Regions from separate parts of the Neobacillus sp. FW104-15D2 genome, predicted to be linked through region 4. Evidence: riboswitches for the same ligand, from Rfam matches in the RefSeq annotation. Region 4 holds a riboswitch; each other region holds the start of a gene.
What was found. A riboswitch is a leader RNA that binds a small molecule or an ion and turns the genes downstream of it on or off. The one in region 4 is predicted to bind thiamine pyrophosphate.
Positions count from the first base shown of each region.

Region 1: it holds a riboswitch for thiamine pyrophosphate, as region 4 does, so the genes downstream of both, AC3WR0_RS03550 (solute carrier family 23 protein) here and thiT (energy-coupled thiamine transporter ThiT) in region 4, are expected to answer to the same signal.
Region 2: it holds a riboswitch for thiamine pyrophosphate, as region 4 does, so the genes downstream of both, thiW (energy coupling factor transporter S component ThiW) here and thiT (energy-coupled thiamine transporter ThiT) in region 4, are expected to answer to the same signal.
Region 3: it holds a riboswitch for thiamine pyrophosphate, as region 4 does, so the genes downstream of both, AC3WR0_RS21570 (acetylornithine deacetylase) here and thiT (energy-coupled thiamine transporter ThiT) in region 4, are expected to answer to the same signal.

Region 1 covers NZ_JBYTCJ010000003.1:35,748-40,746, forward strand. The annotation lists gene AC3WR0_RS03540 (permease) at 1-551, opposite strand, end outside; gene AC3WR0_RS03545 (aspartate/glutamate racemase family protein) at 901-1,596, opposite strand; gene AC3WR0_RS03550 (solute carrier family 23 protein) at 1,660-2,973, opposite strand; TPP riboswitch at 3,057-3,165, opposite strand; gene AC3WR0_RS03555 (ECF transporter S component) at 3,341-4,036, opposite strand; gene AC3WR0_RS03560 (ABC transporter ATP-binding protein) at 4,018-4,999, opposite strand, start outside.
Region 2 covers NZ_JBYTCJ010000048.1:14,407-19,405, reverse strand. The annotation lists gene AC3WR0_RS24245 (STAS domain-containing protein) at 1-713, shown strand, start outside; gene AC3WR0_RS24240 (amidase family protein) at 792-2,285, shown strand; gene thiW (energy coupling factor transporter S component ThiW) at 2,698-3,207, opposite strand; TPP riboswitch at 3,280-3,386, opposite strand; gene AC3WR0_RS24230 (shikimate kinase) at 3,617-4,123, opposite strand; gene AC3WR0_RS24225 (hypothetical protein) at 4,206-4,688, shown strand; gene AC3WR0_RS24220 (YndM family protein) at 4,765-4,999, shown strand, end outside.
Region 3 covers NZ_JBYTCJ010000034.1:45,010-50,008, forward strand. The annotation lists gene AC3WR0_RS21560 (ABC transporter ATP-binding protein) at 1-771, opposite strand, end outside; gene tenA (thiaminase II) at 719-1,390, opposite strand; gene AC3WR0_RS21570 (acetylornithine deacetylase) at 1,395-2,687, opposite strand; TPP riboswitch at 2,784-2,884, opposite strand; gene guaC (GMP reductase) at 3,094-4,077, opposite strand; gene AC3WR0_RS21580 (BMP family lipoprotein) at 4,195-4,999, opposite strand, start outside.
Region 4 covers NZ_JBYTCJ010000013.1:85,361-90,359, reverse strand. The annotation lists gene AC3WR0_RS12360 (hypothetical protein) at 120-596, shown strand; gene AC3WR0_RS12355 (hypothetical protein) at 583-1,077, shown strand; gene AC3WR0_RS12350 (GNAT family N-acetyltransferase) at 1,074-1,616, opposite strand; gene AC3WR0_RS12345 (histidine kinase N-terminal domain-containing protein) at 1,636-2,766, opposite strand; TPP riboswitch at 2,939-3,044, shown strand; gene thiT (energy-coupled thiamine transporter ThiT) at 3,154-3,750, shown strand; gene AC3WR0_RS12335 (YhgE/Pip family protein) at 3,816-4,999, opposite strand, start outside.

The DNA.
Region 1 (4,999 bases), on a different contig from region 4:
CCCATGACTAGAAATTTACCTACACTTAAAAACTCGTCAATTGTATGGGTAACAACACTAATCAATTTTTGTTTGGTATTTTGATGCGAATGATCGTGTATATGCTCATCGTGATTGATTTTTATTGGGCTTCCTTTACTGAAAAAAGATAGAATGATCCCGACTAAAATCGAAACGCCTATTGCAAGACCTGCCCGATACCATACCATCGTCCAGCTATCGCCGAAGGCAATAAAAGTAGCAAACAGAACAATCGGATTAATAATAGGAGCCGAAAGCATGAATGAAATAGCAGAGTAGGGCGCCATACCCTTTTTTATTAAGCGGGCTGTAATCGGAACAATGCCGCATTCACAGCCAGGGAATAATGCTCCTATTAAACTAGCGGTAATGACAGATAAGAATCGATTTTTAGGCATGATTCGAATAATCGTATTTTCAGAAACGAAAACTTCTATTAGTGCTGACACAAACGCACCAATTATAATAAAAGGGATAGCTTCAATCACAATACTGATAAAAATTGTATTTAATTGTAACAATCTATCCATGGAAGTTCCTCCTCAGTAAAACACTAAAAAAATACTTTTAACATACAACTAATAGAGTATTTTATAATTCTTAATTTTCCCTTAAGAAAATATTTCATATAACCCAAAACAACATTAAATACTATACTCTCTTCCTTTGGATTCGTCTATCGTAATATTTGGCATTAATCTAATTCTAATAATGGAGGAAGGGATATTTTGATTATCACTCAAAGGATTATCGATGTGGGCTATGAGACATTTTCATGGATTTCTTTGGAATTTTGTCTGATAGAGAATTCCCAACAAAAAAAGAAGACAGCATAAAAAGATAGTAATCCAGCTATCTCTATGCTTTCTCCCCTTGTATCTATTCAGTTAACGCCTTTTTCACAGCATAGAAGGCATGAAGCGCCGTGGTATCATAAAGAGGAAGGGTGACATCTTCAGGCTTTATGAGCATCCCTATTTCAGTGCATCCGAGAATAATGCCTTCTGCCCCTTTTTCGGCCATTTTACTAATAATATTTTTATATTTCTCTTTGGATTCCAGCTTAATGTCCCCCAAGCATAACTCATCATAAATAATTCTATGGATTTCCTTTCGGTCATCTTCTTCAGGAATAATAACTTCCAAGCCATGCTTTTGAGTCAGCCTTCCTTTATAAAAGTCTTCCTCCATCGTAAAATTTGTGCCTAGCAGCCCGATGGTCTTTTTGGCTTCTGATTTGATTTGATAAGCTGTTGGGTCAGCAATATGTAAAAAAGGAATAGTAATTTTCTGCAGGATTGCATCTGCTGAAATGTGCATAGTGTTGGTACAAAGTATAATAAAATCGGCACCGGCATTTTCTAATTTTATAGCTGTGGCACTCAATATCTCCCCTGCCTTTTCCCATTCCCCCGCGAATTGAAGTTCCTTTATTACTTCAAAATCAACGGAATATAAAATACATTCTGCTGAATGAAGCCCACCTAATTCTTCCTTTATCTTTTCATTTATCAGCTCATAATAATGCTTAGTTGATTCCCAGCTCATCCCGCCAATTAATCCTATTGTCTTCATAAGTCTATTCCCCCTTTTTAATATATAAAGGGTTCTGGACTAGTCGGCCAGAACCCTTTAATTTTATTTATGGTTTCTATTGATGCGATTAGGAATATTGACAAGAAAGAACTGCAAAATGATTGATGTAAAGGCAGCAATCATTATGCTGTTGGAAAGGAACGTCCCAACGGCACCTTTTGCCTCTTTAAAATATTCAGGCAGTGAAATCGCAAGTAATATGGATAAACCTATAATCATATAATTTCTTTCGGACTTTTCAATCTTACCTAACAAGGAAATTCCAGTAAATATGAGACTTGCTGCAGCGGGTAAAAAGATGCCTCCTACCACGGCATCAGGTGTCAATGCCAAAAGAGCACCAGCTTTCGGAACAAGGCCTAGAATTAGAAATATTACCCCTGCATACATAACTGGATATCTTGACCCTACCCCTGTTAACCTTAATAGACCTACATTTTGGGCATAAGCAGTGGTTGGAAATCCGCCAATTAATGAAGAAAGCATTGAACCTGCTGCCTCACCTGCAAAGCCATTTCGGATTCGTTTGGAGTCAAGATCGACCTTCAGTGTTTCAGCAGAAGCCTGATATACACCCATTGCTTCAATAACGGCTACAATATAGGCAACAAAGAAAGTAATAAAAGTGCTCCAATGAAAGGTTAATGCACCGTAAGGAAGAAAGTGCGGCAATCCAAACCAACTCTTGTCAGCAATAATGGAAAAATTAGTTTTCCCCAAAAGAGACGCTATAATATCACCAATTACTAAAGCGATTAAGAAAGAAAAAGACTTCCACATTCCTTTGCCAAATAGTGATAATAGAATAACTACACCCGCTGTTGGTATAGACATAGCAAGTGTCGAAGGCTTTGCAAAGCTTTCCATTCCCGGTGTCCCTCCAAGGAATTCAAAAAGCGTAAAGCTTGAAAGTGAAATACCAACAACAAAAATAACTGTCCCCGAAATAACAGGAGTAAATATTGCTTTCAAGCGGCCAATTAATCCTGTAATAGACAAAATAAAAACAATAAGAGCACTTAACAGGATTCCTCCACTAGCTGCTGCAAGCCCATGTGCCTTTCCCGCGGCAATCATAATCGAATCAAAAGCGGCGGAAGGTCCCTGCACGATTGGAAGCCGAACTAGTCTAGTAGCCTGGATTAGCGTTACCAGTCCTGCAGCAATAAAAATACTGTTTACAATATTGGCGGATAAAGTCAGCGGCAGACCAATCATTGCCGCTACAAAAATTGGGTCAAGCCAGACATTTGAAACAAAGACATGCTGGAGACCATATAAAAAGCTTTTAGCAGGAGGCAATTTATCATCAATTCTGCTAGTTAAACCTTCGTTGGGCTGTTCATTTAGTTCCATTGATATTCTCTCCTTATTTTTTTACGCAAATAAAAAACCAGGTTCCCAATCGGACCTGGTTAGCTTAAAAAAGTTAGAGAAAAAACAGTTTCTCACTACTTTCCTACGCTGGTATGATCCAGATCAGGTCCAAAGGGTTAAAAAACGAGTGTTTTTCTCTCAGCCCATACCTGGGCACCCCTAGCAGTTTTTCGCGATATTTAATTCTGTTTCAGAATATACCTAATCATTGAAGATGACAAGAGGATGAAAAAACTCCCTTTGCGTGAAGGGGAGATCTTAAGTTGATTTTAACATCAATTTCAACCTTTTTATGGATCAATTTGATGTTAAGATATCATTTATGAAAAGTGGTTAACTACGTTTCTCAAAATTCCATCAGCCCATATTTCCTTTTAAACCTGGTAAGTATTTTCATCCAGGGCTTGCCAAACAAAACCAGAAAAAAGACATTTGATGCAGCATGCATGGCATCAAACAGAGCGCTGGCAGCAAAGTAAGTGAATATTGATTTTAATTCAAAGAGATTTCCTCCCTGTGTAAAGGAAAAGTAACCCCAAATATTCATAATCCACCCAAATAAAAATCCCCAAACAATTCCGAAGACCACCCTGCCCCAGGTCCAGTTCATTAATCGGCTGTTCTTTAATAAGCCTGCGGAGAAACCGACAAGTCCCCAGGCAGCCATCTGCCAGGGTGTCCAAGGTCCCTGGCCAAGGATCATATTTGATGCAAGTGCTGCGACCGCCCCAATAATAAAGCCACTCTCTGCACCAAAAACCAATCCTGACATCATAATCACAAAAGTTGTAGGCTGAACACTTGGAATACTGGCAAACGGAACCCTGCCTACAGCCGCAATAGCCGCGAGGACAGCAAGCAACACCAGTTCGCGTGGTTCTGCCTTTCTTTTTTCAAACCTTATTAATAACAGCAGCATTGAAAGGACAACAATGGCCAGGCTTAGCCATATATACTGACTTTGCAAGCTAAATGATAAATATAAGAGCAGTGCAACCATAAGGAGTGCCGCTGAAGTAACAATTATCTTCTTAGCCTGCATAGCTCAACTGCCTCCTCGAGGGTAACGATTTGTTGGTCGGACCTACTGCGAAACAGCCGTTGTACCATCGTAGTATAAAAGAAATTCCCACTAAAAAAAGCATCGGGCTCAGATTCCGATGTTATACTTCCCTGAAACATCATTCCGCATTTTGAGGCGTAGCGGGCTGCAAACTCTACATCGTGGGTGGACATCAGGATAGAAACGCCCTCGCAATTCAACTTACAAAGAATATCTGCTAAATGATCCTTCGACAAGGGATCCAGTCCCTTTGTAGGTTCATCCAGCAGCAGAATTTCAGGCTTTCTTAAAAGCAGGCAGGCTAGCGCTGCTTTCTGAAGTTCTCCGCCGCTTAAATCGTATGGATGATTATGGCGAAGATGATTTATTCCAAGCTTCTCCAGAAGAGGCTCAACCTCATGTTCGTTCTTTAATCCCCATTGTTCAAGAGTATCCTGAATTTCTTTTTCTACAGTATCCTGTATGAAAAATAACTTAGGGTTTTGCGGCAAATAGCCTATTTCAGCTGCAAGGCTTTTATTTTTCCATGCCTTTAACTGTTTTCCCTTGAAAATAAGCTTCCCTCTCTCTGGCTTTAACACACCCGCCAGCAGCTTCAATAAAGTTGACTTTCCAGAGCCATTACCACCCAAGAGAGCATAAAAGTCACCTTTTCTGATAGAAAGATTCAGTTCCTTTAATATATAACCATCTTCTTTCTGATATTGAAAATATAGATTTTGGGCGTTAAGGATCTCTTCTGTTATTTCAGCCAATCTTGTTTTATCTTTTTTAGCAATCTCCACAGTCTGGGTCCAGCTTCGCCCTTCCTTAACTGAAAGAGGCAGCTTTTCTTTCCCTCCAAGGCTTAAATAAAGCGAAGGAATACTAGGAACATACTTATTAAAAGGAGGGTTTCTCCATAGATTTTCAAGAACCTGGCGGGTCCCTCCCTGAACCTTC
Region 2 (4,999 bases), on a different contig from region 4:
TACCAAAAGAAGATATTGATCAAGCTAAAAAGATGTATGTAGAGTTTTTTGAATTCCTTGCTGACTCCATTAATTGCGAGGAAGGTTCTGTACCTGAAGAGTTAACGGACTGGAGCAAGCAAAACGGCCAGGCTGCAGCTTCTCGGGGCGGGAAAATTTCGTCTATTCTGATTCGTTATCCAGATACCCGGATGGTTTTTTCTGATTTTATGATGGAACTTGGGGTTAAGTTTGATTTAAATACAAAAGAAGTAGTCATGCTCCTCAAAAGAGTAAATCACATGCTCGATATAAGCATAAATGAAACCGTTTTTGCTTATGAGCGATCCCATGACGAATTCGTTAAAAACACACAGGCAGAAATAAATGAGCTTTCCTCGCCAATTGTGCCTCTTCATGAGGGAATTGCTGTATTGCCCCTAATTGGTTCAATTGATATAGACAGAGCAAAACATTTATTAGATAAAGTAGTTCCTAAAATAGCAAAACAACACGTCGAATGCTTGATTCTCGATTTTTCAGGCATTGGTAACATTGATACCAATATAGCTAGACATATTTTTATGATATATGATGTACTTCGTTTGCTTGGAATTAGGATTATTTTTACCGGCATAAGACCAGATCTTGCACAGCGTGTAATAGGGGAAGGGATTAACTTCACATCCTTTGAGGTTTATGCCAATGTGAGGCAAGCGATCGAAAGTATTTAAACGCCCGCTTTATTGCGGGTTTTTATCACGAAATAATTAACTGAATTTTTAGAATAGGAATACAAAGGGGTGGGGAAAGTGACTGTGTTTCAATATGAACTTTTTGACGGAATGGGACTTGCCGAGCTGATTAAAAAAAAGGAAGTGAAGAAAGAGGAGGTCATGGAGGCAGCAACTTCGAAAATAGAAAGAATAAATCCTGAATTAAATGCTGTTATTCATAAAACATACGAACATCAAAAAGTGGAATCCGAGAGTGATACACCATTTGGTGGAGTGCCAATTCTTTTAAAGGATATCATACAGGAAATAAAAGGAGAACCAATTACCTCGGGTTCACGCTCATTACGTGGATATATCGCAAAAGAGGATTCTGAATTTGTTTCAAGAATGAGAGGTACCGGAACAAGGTTTCTAGGAGTGACCAATGTACCAGAGTTAGCATTAATGGGTATTACAGAGCCAGTACATTACGGCCCGTCAAGAAATCCCTGGAATACGGAACATACACCTGGAGGTTCAAGCGGCGGATCAGCTGCGGCTGTTGCCTCGGGAATGGTACCTATTGCAGGAGCAAATGATGGAGGAGGGTCGATTCGGATTCCTGCTGCCTTTACAGGGCTGTTTGGATTAAAACCGTCCAGAGGAAGAACCCCTGTTGGTAAAAGACTAGGGAGGCACTGGCAGGGGGCGTCGGCCGACCATGTGTTAACCAGGACAGTCCGTGATAGTGCCTATATGCTTGATTTATTAAAAGGGCATGAAAAAGGTGCTGCCTTCCATGCTCCGCCGTTTGAGCATTCCTATCTGGAAAGAATGAATAAGGAGTTTGACCGCCCAATGAAAATCGCCTTTTCAGTCCTTTCTCCGATTGGGACTGAGGTTCACCCTGAATGCAAAGAGGCAGTATTAAAGACAGCTAGATTGCTTGAGGGAATGGGTCACGAAGTAATAGAAAAGAATGCTCCGGTTGATGGTCAAAAGATTGCTAAAAGCTATATTACTATGTATTTTGGTGAGGTATCCGCCGCACTGGCTGGCATGGAGGAAACAATCGGCCGCAAGGTAACCCGGATGGATGTTGAACCAGCCACCTGGCTGCTTGGGCTGCTTGGAAAAGTAACCTCTGCTGAAGAATGGGTATTGAGCCTTCGGGAATGGGATATCGCATCATATGCAATGGAAAGCTTTCATGAGGAATACGATTTTTATGTTACTCCTGCCACTGCGTTCCCTGCATCAAGGATTGGTGAACTTGATCCCAGCCCTTCTGAAAAAAGGCTGATCAGTATGGTTGGGCGATTTGGGCTTGGAGGGCTAGTGAAGAAGGCGGGGATAGTGGATACCATTGTCGAGAATAGCCTGAAACGGACACCGTTTACCCAACTTGCGAATCTAACTGGCCAGCCCTCCATGTCAGTTCCTTTGCATATGACCGCTGATGGCCTTCCCATAGGCGTCCAATTCATGGCTGCAGGAGGAAGAGAGGATTTATTATATCAAATGGCAGGGTCTCTCGAGCAAACCGAGTACTGGCAGGACGTGAAAAAAAATCCCATGTTCCTGAAGTAGAGGTGGCAGAGATTGGCATAACTGATCGGTGTTGTGCATTCTAGCTGTAACTTGTGCAATCCTTGGTATTCTCGGGCATTTCCTTTGGAATTCGTGCATTACTTGAGAGAATTCGTGCATTACTCGGGAGAATTCGGGCATAACTTGGAGGAATTCGTGCATTACTCGAAAGAATTCTTGAATTACATGAATGAGTACAGGCAAAAGTTTGAAAAAATTCATAATTTGACATTAAAAAACTATATTTTTAATAAAATTCACCTAAAAAAGTCTCTGTTAAAGCTCATTACTGATAAATTCCTTAATTTGTGCGTGAGACTCCCACGGAAAGCGACCGCCGGGAGAGGAAATCAACAAAACAAATCTTAAAAAACTTAAAAGGCTGGCCGCATTCCGGACAGCCTTTTGCCCTTTATTTTACTTGTTTAATTGAAACATCCTGCTGAAAAATGGTTCTTTTCATAAATACCTTTAAAAGAATATAGCCAATCGCAGCTCCGACAAAAGAGCTGGATATAAATGCAGGGATTAATCCGAACAAGGTAGCTTTTTGTCCGAGTAAAAGTGTTGAAATCGGATAGCACGCCATCGCGCCCAGGATTCCTGTTCCAATGACCTCACCGCAGACAGCAAATATTAGTTTATTTGTTTTTCTAAACAAAATTGCAGCAAGCAAAGCGCCAATCATGCTTCCCGGAAAGGCAAAGACTGACCCTGTTCCCATAAGATTTCTCAAAAGAGAAACACAAAAAGCCTGTAATACAGCATAAAAAGGGCCTAAAAGGACAGCCGACAGCACATTGATAAAATGCTGGATAGGAAATACCTTTACAAAACCGAGCGGGATGTAAAAAACGTTACTTGTTAGTGTCCCAATGGCTACCAGCATTGCTGCAATTGTTAGTTTCTGTGTTTTTCGCATGATAAGAATCCTCCTCTAAAGTATATAAATAAAAAGCCAGATCCACTATGGACCTGGCAACGTAAGTAATAGAAAAATACTCCGCTACTTTCCCACGCTGGTACAAACCAGATCAGGTCCAAAGGGTTAAAAAACAAAGTTTTTCTCTCAGCCCATTATAGGCACCCCTAGTAGTCAATCCGCTATTCATTTGTTTTTATCATAGACCTAGTGAAAATGTATGTAAAGCAATTTTTGGAAAATTCTCGTTATTGTTTTTGTAAGGGATATAAAAACAGGCATATTGCCTCACAAAAACCGGAAGGCAGAAAAGCCAACCAATTTTCTATGTGCTTAATTGCAAAACGGGAATCCAACCGTCACTGCCCCTTAAAATAAATTAGGCCCTTCCAAAAAGGAGAGGAGATTCCTATTTTCTAATTAAAGCAGCAATTTTGCTGCCCGCTTCTTCAGCATCAAGTGAATCCATGCTAATTCTGAAGTGGTAATGGGTATAAAACTCTTTCCGCTTGTAATATAATTCTTCCATTTGCGGAACAGTCAGGTCTTGTAGAACAGGCCGGGTGCTAATTAGAAAAGGCATCCTGTTTTTCCATACTTCCCAGGATATATCGAGATATATTACGGTACAGTTAGCCATGCAGACATCTCGAATTTCGCTTTGTAAAAAAGCCCCGCCTCCTAAGGAGATAACTGTTGATTCCTTAGCAGAAAACTTGGTAATTAAATTTTTCTCCTCCTGTCGAAATACAGCTTCACCCAGGGTTTTAAAAATTTCTGTTGCAGGCATCCCAAATTCCTGTTCAATTTCATGGTCGGCATCAATAAACGGCCATGAAAGCTTTTTTGCAGCTATTTTGCCTACCGTTGTTTTCCCTGACCCCATAAATCCTGTAAGGACAACGCTTTTAGTCATATCTGGCACTTCCTATAATCAATTGTTAAACTAATCTTAACATAGCCGAAGTATAGCTTAAAGGAAAAATGGGAGGTTGCCGATGATAGCCAGATGGATCGCCGTAAATGTCACAGTCGTGGTGATAATAGCAGTATGGGCCTTTTCAAAGGGTTATGACAGCAGCTATGTTTTGATCGGAAAAATAATAGCTCAGGCCGCTTTTATGCTGTATTTAATTAACCTGAATATGTACTTTGTTTTTTTGCTTATTAGAAAAAGTACGATTAGAGATGTAAAAGTTAAACTTGCAAAAATCTCTAAAAAAATGATGAAATATCACATTCCAATTGCTACCACTGCCAGCTTGCTGATCGGTGTCCATGCAGTGATCATGGCTTATGCCCGTCGTGAAGATTTCTGGATATGGAAGACAGAAACCGGGGTTTTGTCTTTGATCATACTGGCTGTTCTTTTATATAGTGGTCTATTAAGACACCGAAAGGCCACTGGAAAGAGAAGAAGATTTCATTACGGCATGGCATTTGTTTTCTTTGGTATAGTGATTTTACATGTTTTCTTGTAGTTTTTTCGGCAGGTTTGAAGGTGGATGAATGGAATTTTTTTTATTGCCTAAAATGATAGGTGAGGAGGCAATAAAAATGAATAATTTAATGGCTATAATGATGAAATTTGTTACATGTTTGGTTGCTTTTGCGGTAGGGCTGGACTTGTTTTTTAATGCGACATTGACAGATATCGTTTCGTTCAGCGTGCTTATGACAGTGGTTTCTTATTTTGCAGGAGACAGGATACTCCTGCAGCGTGTTGGAAATAAAAATGCTCTTATCGCAGATTTTCTACTTTCTTACACGATTGTTTGGATTTTTGGGAGTG
Region 3 (4,999 bases), on a different contig from region 4:
TCTCATTGCAATGAACTCGGTTTGATATATAAGGTCAGAACGTCTCGGCCGCGGCATCTCCACCTTTAATTCTTTTACCGCTCCTTTATCTGGCAGAAGATAAATTCGATCGCTTAACAGAATCGCTTCTTCCAAATCATGAGTTATGAACAATACTGTTTTTTGCAGATCTTCCCAAAGTTCTAACAACCAGCTGTGCATATTATGCTTCGTCATTGAATCGAGGGCGCCAAACGGCTCGTCTAATAATAAAAGTTCTCTTCCAGTCATAATCGTTCTTAAAAAGGCGACCCGTTGCTTCATTCCACCGGAAAGTTCATGGGGATAGGCTTTTTCATAACCAGCTAAGCCAAATCTGTTTAACCCTTCAATAATTTCACTCATTTTCTCTTGCTTTTTTTCCTTGCTAAGCTCAATTGGCAGCATAACGTTGTCCGCTACAGTTCTCCACGGCAAAAGCAGATCCTTTTGGGGCATAAAGCCGACTTTTCCTAATCGCTTTCCAGATTGTTGGCCATTAATCCAGATTTGTCCCTGGTCAGGCTCCAATAATCCGGCAATCAGTTTGAATAACGTGCTTTTCCCTGAACCACTCGCGCCAATAACTGAGACAAACTCCCCTGGCAGCACATTCATTGAAATGTTTTGAAAAACGGGCTTTCCCTTAGCTTCACCGGGAAAAGCATACGAAAGTTCTTTTATTGATAAAATGGGTGAACTAGACAGGCCACTCGCCCCCCTGATAGACCATATCCCAGAACATATATTCAAACCTGGATGTCGTCAGGAAATGGTCTTCGAGGTCTTCTAGTTCCCGGTCCGGTTTCCCATCAGTCAATTGATCTAACAAATCAATCAGCCAGGTGGCCAAGGAACCAAATTCATCTGATGAATACATTTTGATCCATTCACCATATAAAGGATGCTCTTTAGATCCTGGATACTTTTCAGCAAGCATCTTGCCAATCTCCCAATAGCTCCACATACAAGGCAGCAGCGCAGAGATCAATTCTTCAAGAGAACCATTCTGAGCCACATATAGCATATAACGCGTATAGGCAAAATTCATTGGGAGTGGCTTCGTTTCCTCAAGCTGTTGGTTGGTAATACCAAATCGTTCAGCATATTGGCGGTGCAAATCCATTTCCCCATGCAATGTCTCATGAAGCAGCTTTGCAAAAGCGGCCATCGTCTCGATATCTTTTGCCTTGACCGCACCTAGTGCAAAAAGCTTGGAATAGTCGATTAAAAAGACATAGTCCTGTTTCATGTACCGAATAAACGATTCAACAGGCAAATCTCCTGTCCCCATCCCCACCACAAAAGGATGCTGGTGAGTTTTTTGCCAGATTTCATTTACTTTTTCAAAAAGAAAGTCTGTAAATTTCATTTGTTTATTCCTCCTTTCTAGTGTTGCACCACTCTGCAATAAATGTGGCTAATACTTTCGTAAAATCTAGTAATTGACGAACTTCCACCTTTTCATTTACAGAATGTGCATCTTCTAATTTTCCTGGCCCAAAAATGACAGTCGGAATCCCGGCCCGTCCTAGCCATCCAGCATCAGTAACTGTAGGTGACATTCCTATTGTTGGCTTTTGGATTAATAATTTTTCATACGAATCGGCTAAAAGAAGCGTCCCAGGGTGCTCTGAATCAATTTCCAAGGAAGGAAAAATCTCTCCACGATCCTCAATCATCGATTTTCCTCCCCATTTGAATTCTGGCGGATTTTCTCTTAACCACGGATCCGCAGCGGCTACAGCATTAATATGTTGTTCAATTTCCTTGATAACTTCTTCATAATCTTCATTCGGATAAAAATGTACCGTAATCCAAAGTGCGCAGCGATCAGCAACAAATGCGGCATGCCTGCCACCTTCAATCACAGCAGGATTGATGGTATTAACACCAGGTTCAAAGCCCTCATAACTTTTCGTAATCGCCCAGTGGCGTTCCAGGTCTTGAAGGCCAGAGATGATTTTCATCATTTTCTCAATCGCACTAGCCCCCTTCACGCCACCACCTGCATGAATCATTTTCCTGCGCAAACCGTCGTGATAGGTTTCTTTACTTTGAATCGTTATCCAGCCGGTAATGACCCCGCCTTGGCCTTGAATATGTAAATCACTTGTATCGACTACTACTGCATAGTCAGCAGTATACCCCTTTTCTGTACAATCGAGTGTTCCCGCTTCACCCACTTCTTCCCCGATCACTGACTGAAATTGCAAGTCACCTTGAAGAGTAATATCGAGTGCTTTTAATAGTTTAAAAGCAAATAGCGATGCTGCAATGCCACCTTTCATGTCGGCAACACCACGTCCATAAATATATTGGTCTTTAAAATAGGTAGTAAAGGGAGATTTATTCCATTCTTTATCATCACCTACTTCTGCAACATCCACATGACCATTTATGATTAAACTATTATATTGCTCAGAAACTTTTCCTTTTAAGATCCCAACAACATTAGGGTCTCCTGGGTAAACATCCCACTTTTCCGTTTTAAAGCCCAGGTCTTTTAAGTAGTCTTGAATAAATTCTTGTATGTCATTTGTATTCCTGGCAGGCGGACTTACTGTTGGGAAAGAAATTAATTTGGTAAGAAGCTCCATTAATTCTTCTTGTCTTGATTCCACTTCGTGTGCAATTTTTTGAGATAAATCTCCGGATATAGCCTTCATTTTCTTCGCTCCTTAATAAAATACAAAATAAAAAACCACCCACTTCCAGAGAAATGAATGGTTTGAAGGTTAATGTCAAAATAAATGAGGCTGACATAAAGATTCGCTCCACTTCCCTCCGCTGGTATCATCCAGATCAGGTTCAAAGGGTCTAGAACAATGTTCTATCTCAGCCAAAGGCCCCCCTAGTGTAATTCGATCATAATATTAAGTTGGAATAAAGTAAACTATAGCACACGATTAAAAAATGTAAAGTACTAAGAAAATCGTTTTTAACTTACATTTCTTTTCTATCCAGCACTGGACAGCTGCTCAGCAGTTCATTTACTCTATGGAGCGAGTAGATATATAGTTTCCACCAGCATTAACCATTTTTAACCACAATTAAAATAGGTTTAACCCCTATTTAATATACTTTATCACCATTAAAGATTGAATTCTTTACAATAACATAATCTACAGTACGGATTGCTGACAGCTTATTTCCCCCCGCATAGGAAATGGACGATTGAAGATCCTCCTTCATTTCATTCAAGGTATCCTTTAAAGAACCTTTATACTCAACATACATTTTTTTGCCTTCGACATTTTTCCTTTGACCCTTTTGAAACTCGGAAGCCGATCCAAAGTATTCTTTACATAGCTTTCCGTCTTTTTCGATCATTTCTCCTGGGGACTCTTCATGTCCGGCAAATAATGAGCCAATCATAACCATAGAAGCTCCAAACCGAATCGATTTCGCTATATCACCATGTGTGCGGATGCCCCCGTCTGCAATAACCGGCTTGCTTGCCGCTTTTGCACACCATCTAAGGGCCGCTAATTGCCAGCCGCCTGTTCCAAAACCGGTTTTTATTTTAGTAATACATACCTTTCCTGGTCCTATGCCTACCTTCGTTGCATCTGCACCGGCATTTTCCAATTCTCTTACTGCTTCAGGAGTACCGACATTTCCTGCAATAACAAAGCTTGAAGGAAGAAGTTTCTTTATATGCTGAATCATATTGATTACTGCATTAGAATGTCCATGAGCAATATCAATAGTAATGTATTCAGGTGATAGACCTTCCTCTGCTAATTGTTGGATGAATCTATATTCCTCTTCCTTCACCCCAACACTAATCGAGGCATATAACCCACGAGAATTCATATCTTTTACAAAATCCAACCGCTTCTCCGGGTAAAAACGATGCATAATATAAAAATAATTATTTTCTGCTAAATAGATCGCAATCTTCTCGTCTATAATCGTCTGCATATTAGCAGGCACTACAGGGAGCTTAAACGTGCGTCCACCAAAATTAACGGATGTATCACACTCCGACCGGCTATTAACCATCGCTTTTGCCGGAATCAATTGAATATCCTCATAATCAAAAACATTTTCCATTTATTACACTCCTTTATAAGAGAGAACACACTGTTCTGCATAAAAAATTTAATAAATTCTGTTGCTCGATAACAAATGAAAAAGCGGGTTAGCCCCCCGCTTATTTCTTTTTCAATATTATTTTGCGTTAAATGTTTTCAATTCAGCCAGAGTGCCGGGAACTTTTACCGCTCCAGACTTGATTTTATCTGTCCAATCTTTTACAGCTTTATCAATTGCATCTTTATTGGCAGCCTTCGCGTTAATTGGTGTTAATCCTACGCCGCCTTCATTTAATCCATAAAGAACATCTTTTCCTCCTGGGAAATTGCCGTTCTTTGCTTTATTAGCCGTATCTTGTACCGCTACATCGACACGTTTAAGAGCGGAAGTCAGAACCACATCCTCACCCATATTGCTCTGATCTCGGTCAACACCAATTGCCCAGATTTCACGTTTAGGATCTTTTTTCTTTAAGTCATTGGCTTCTTTAAAAAGTCCATTGCCTGTACCGCCTGATGCGTGGAAAATGACATCTGCGCCCGTTGCATACATTTTAGACGCAATAGACTGTCCAAGTTCTGCTTTATCAAAAGCGCCAGCATATTGAGAGTCAACCTTTACTGAAGGCTTTGCTGCATGGACACCTGCTATGAAACCTGCTTCAAAACGTTCAATTACGGCGTTTTTCATACCGCCAATGAAACCGACATGGTTAGACTTTGTTGTCATTGCTGCAGCGACACCTGCAAGGAAGGCCCCTTCCTGCTCCTTAAAAAGAACGCTTGCTACGTTAGGTTCTTTTACCTCAGAATCGATAATCGCAAATTTAGTATCCTTTTGTTGTTTTGCAATTTCATCAATTGCATCCTGCATTAAGAAACCAATACCATATACCAGGTCATAGCCTTGGCGTGCTAGTGTATTTAGGTTTGGAACATAG
Region 4 (4,999 bases):
GAGCTTTGAAACATTTTTAGCGCAATTTTTTCTTTTTATATCTCATACTTGTCTGCATTTACCGGGTAAAATATTAGCACTAGGACATAATAATCAAAAAATAAAAGGATGCAGACTTAATGACTGTGTTTATTTTTACTTTATTAGCCTTAATACTAGGTGCTGTGTACAATTATCAAAAAAAGAACATTCCTCTTATAGAGAATTTAATTGTTTTTTTCATTGTATCTATGCTTTTGATGAACGGAAGCACGATTCTCTGGCTGAATCTAAATTTTATAAAGGTTTCAGTATCCATCGAGAAATATATTGCTTTTATTATATGCAGAAACATTGTTTTACCATTATTGGTTTTGCTATGGCTTAATTTAAATGAAATCGCTAAGACCTTTCAAAGGAGAGTCATTATATTTATTATGGTTCTTATGGTTTCGATGGGAATTGAAATTCTTCAGAGGCTCTTAGGAATGTTAATTTACAATAAATGGAATGCAATCTTTTCAGTCATGCTGTTCTGTGCAAATTTAATTATATCGTTTTATGTATGGAAAATAGTAAACAAGCAAGAAAGGGTGAAGGGAGTTGGTTCGGTATGACCAGTCATTTGATGCAAATGAAATTTTTGTTCTTATGGTAACTGTTATTGGCTATTTAGCTGTCTATTTAGCCAGAAAACAATTCTCCTTCAAAATGCTGTTATTATGCCTGCTATTCGGGATATACACAGGCTTCTTTTTTGACCATACTATCAGCTTGTATCCCATGAACTACTATGATGTAAATGAGGTCTCGAAATTTGAGCTTTTTGATTTTATTTCGTATGTAATGTATGGACCTTTTTCATACTTTTTTATTTATTTATGGGAAAAGCTTCAACTGCAAACACGCCACGCTGTTGCATATATACTTTGCTGGTCTTTAATTGGATTATTAACGGAAGCAGTGGCTCATAAAGTGGGGATTTACCATTACAGAGACGGGTTTTCTATTTTTTATTCTTTTACTTTCTACCCAATTGTCCAGCTAATATGGCTGAATTTATATTGGAAACTAAAAAAAGAGCCGGCCGCAAATTAATGCAGCCAATCTCTTGATAACATTCCGTATATAACCAGATTATGATAGCGTCCATATAATTGTTCGCCATCTTGAATCATGCCTTCTGTTTTAAATCCCAGCCTTTCAGGAATGGCACGGCTTTTAATGTTTTTTTCACCGCAGCGGATTTCCACCCGGTTTAGTCCAAGATCATAAAATACATAGTTTAACACACCTTGTACTGCCCTTGTCATAATTCCATGTCCCTGAAACTTTTGGCCAAGGTAATAACCAATGCTGGTTTGCCGGTTATGCCAATCAATTTGGTGGAGGCCCAAAGAGCCTGCCAGTTCTCCTTTATATACAATCCCGGCGTTAAATCCATTATTTTCGGCGAACTGTTTAAGCCACATTGGGATAATTCCATGATATTGGAAGGAGGAGGTCATACCATCCACCCAAGGCAGCCACTCCCTTAGATAGGTTCTATTTTCATCTACCAGTCTATACAACTTTTGTGAATCATGAAGCTGAAATAATTGAAGTTCAATGTCCTGATCAATTTTCAAGGTAAACATTACAAAATAACTCCTTTAATCAAGTATTTAGTGCTATTGGAAGGATAATAGAAAAGGATGTATTCTTCGGCATGGATTTGCAATAAATTTCACCCTTATGTTTTTCAATAATTTCCTTGCACACAAATAGTCCGAGCCCCGTCCCCAACTTTTTTGTTGTGAAAAAGGGTTCGAAAATTGTTTTTTGTATTTCCTCGGGTATCATCGGACCATTATTTGAGACTGTTATTTTGACGCTTGTCTCATCCAGGGATTCCGATACAATTCCAATTAAAGGATTCTCACTGCTCTGGTGGCCGAGTACATCAATGGCATTAAAGATGATATTAATGAATACTTGCCTTATTTCATCCGCATATCCATAAAGCTGAGGGTCACCTGACAACTTTTTATCAATTTTCACTTTCCCATCCAGAATACTGGGATAGAGAAAGTTTAAAACTTCCTCAATTAAAGTATTCAAACTGTAGTAACTCTTTTCTTTGCCAATCAGTTCCTTTTTTGATAGAAGAAGAAACTGTGAAATGCGGAAATTCAATTGTCCCAATTCGTTCGAAATGATATCCAGATATTTCATATCGGGAAAATCTGATTTTAACAGCTGAATAAATCCCTGAATGGAAGTAAGTGGATTGCGAAATTCATGAATAAAACTTGATGTCATTTGACCAAGCAAGGTAAGCCTGTCCTGATGTGTAGAGTCAATAAACTTGGTTTTTTCTTCTATAATTTTATTTTTTTCCTCGGTATAGTGGGAAACAGCAAAGTAAAGGAATTTGTCAAAACAGAAATTGATTAAATTGATTGATTCCTGCATGTCGCTCCAGTCCAGTTCAGCTTTAGAAAGATAGCTGTAAAGCACACTTCTGCCAAGATTAACGTTATAAACAAATTCCCCGATATTGATATTTGCCTCTACACGCTCTAGAGATACGCTTGTAGCCAGATGTTCTATGTATTCCAACAGTTCGTCCTGGGTCATTTTAAAAACCATTAACACCATATTGAAAAGGGACTCGCCATTAGCAAGTATTTTGTCCCTAAAAGGATCCTTGTCCGAAACAATAATAGATTTGTCCCAATCGTATAAAAGCTGCTGTTTCTGGCTTTTAAAAAAATTGAGTAAAGCCTCTTTTTTTTGAGTTAGCATGTTGGTCCTCCTATCGGGATAAATGAAAGTGGGCTTTAGATGAATTAATTCGATAGGGTGAAGCATAATTCCTTCTAAATAAAATCGTCCAATGGCCATGTTTTGCATATTCCATGTTTTTCCTTGTCGGAGATGAAAAAAAGTAGTATATTCGAAAAGGAATTAAATTTAATATTTCCACAGGGGGAGCTGCAAAAGCGGCTGAGAGTGAATGTTCGAGTTCTGACCCTATGAACCTGTTAGTTAACGCTAGCGTAGGGATGTGGTTTGAGGATATAGGCAATGCAGGGTCCCCAACCGTCCTGGATTGCTTTTTGCAGTCCACTTTTATGCGGAGCATTAGGTAATAGGGAAAGACACTCTCCAAATTAAAAGGGGGAAAAAGTTTTGAATCAGAAAAGCAATACATTGTTTTTAGTGGAGGTAGCAGTTTTTACAGCACTTGCTTATCTACTGGACCTGGCATCAGGTTTTATTTTTTCTAGAATCTGGCCGCAGGGAGGATCTGTTTCTATTGCGATGGTTCCTATTTTTCTAATGGCCTACCGCTGGGGAACCAAAGGCGGGGTTTTGACTGGCTTTTTATTAGGACTGCTTCAATTGATTTTAGGGTTTTCGACCGTTGTTCATCCTGTTCAGGGCTTCCTTGATTATATTCTAGCTTTTGCAACAGCGGGCCTTGCTGGATTAGTTGCTGCTGGCTTAAAGCAGTCATTGGCACAGAATCGAAAAGGGCAGTGGATGACCCTTGCAGTTGTCGGTGCTTTTATCGGAAGCCTGCTAAGGTTTATCTGCCATTTTATTTCCGGGATTGTATTCTTTGGTTCGTATGCACCCAAAGGCCAGCCTGTAGCACTTTATTCATTAATTTATAACGGCACATATATGCTGGCTAGCTTTGTTATCAGTGCAATCTTGGTGATTCTTGTTATAAACGCAGCACCAAGAACCATGCTCAATAGTACAGCTAAGAAAGAGTATTAATAAGCTGAAAAAAGCCCTCATTCCATATGGAAGAGGGCTTTTTTTTACTTATTTAAAAGAATAATTTAAACCGCAATGTCCGCTTGGTGGGGATGTTCCTTGGACTTAAATAAGAAAACAGCTGCTGAAAGCAACATAAATAATACAAAGAAGCCAAGCAAAATCGCCATGTTTCCAAAAGCTGCACCTGAGTCATTAAGTGAAATAATAGACTTAAATCCTTCTATTGTATAAGTAAATGGAAGGTACGAGCTCAGGTTACGGAGATTTTCAGGCAGCATTTCGATTGGGAGGTTAGCCCCAGTTGTAGAAAGCTGTAATACTACGAACGCAAGAGCCATGAATCTTCCGACATTCCCCAATGATGCAAAAAATAAAATAATACCTGAAAAAATGATACTTACAATTATGGTAAATAAAACGAAAGCCACTGGGTTATCTACATCCATTCCTAAAAAGCCAAGGACAACTAGTGATAATAGGAGAGCTTGTCCTACAGCAAGAACCGAAAGATTTAAGAACTTAGCTCCAAACCAGCTGAGCGCGGAAACTTCTTCAGGCCTTCTGAAATTAATAAATAATGATAAAACCAGAATTCCAACAAATAAAGCTAAAGATAAAACATACGGTGCAGTTGAATCCCGGTAGTGCGGATACTTATGAATCGTGCTTCCTGCCAGATTAACAGGTGAAGCAAACATTTGGATATTTTGATCATCCGCTTTAATGGCACTAGTTTTTTGTGCACCATCTTTTAATCCGGAAGCGAGCTGGTTCGACCCGTCATCAAGCTTGGCAGCTCCATCATTTAATTGAGTAACACCTGTTGTTAGGTCACCCCATCCTTGGTTAACAGATGCATTTCCGTCGCTGACCTGAACCATGCCTGTATGAATTTGTGCAGCACCGGCAGAAAGATCATGCCAACCTTTATCAACCGATGCATTTCCGGCTGAAATCTGAGCGGCTCCATTATCAAGCTTCGTTACGCCTGCAGTCATGTCACTCCAGCCTGTTTGGACGGTCTTTGTTCCATCGGCAATTTGAGTAGTGCCACCGTGGAGAAGTGTAACTTGATCAATCATTGTATTCCAGCCTGTCGCAAGGTCCGCTGTGCCCTTTTGAAGAGCAGGAGCCTTAGCGGCTAAATCAGCAACACCTGCATTGATTTGCGTCTGACCTGCTATTAAAGCATTAAGACCATCAACAGGTGTAAGTATCTTTCCAGGAACTCCACCAGGCTCAAATG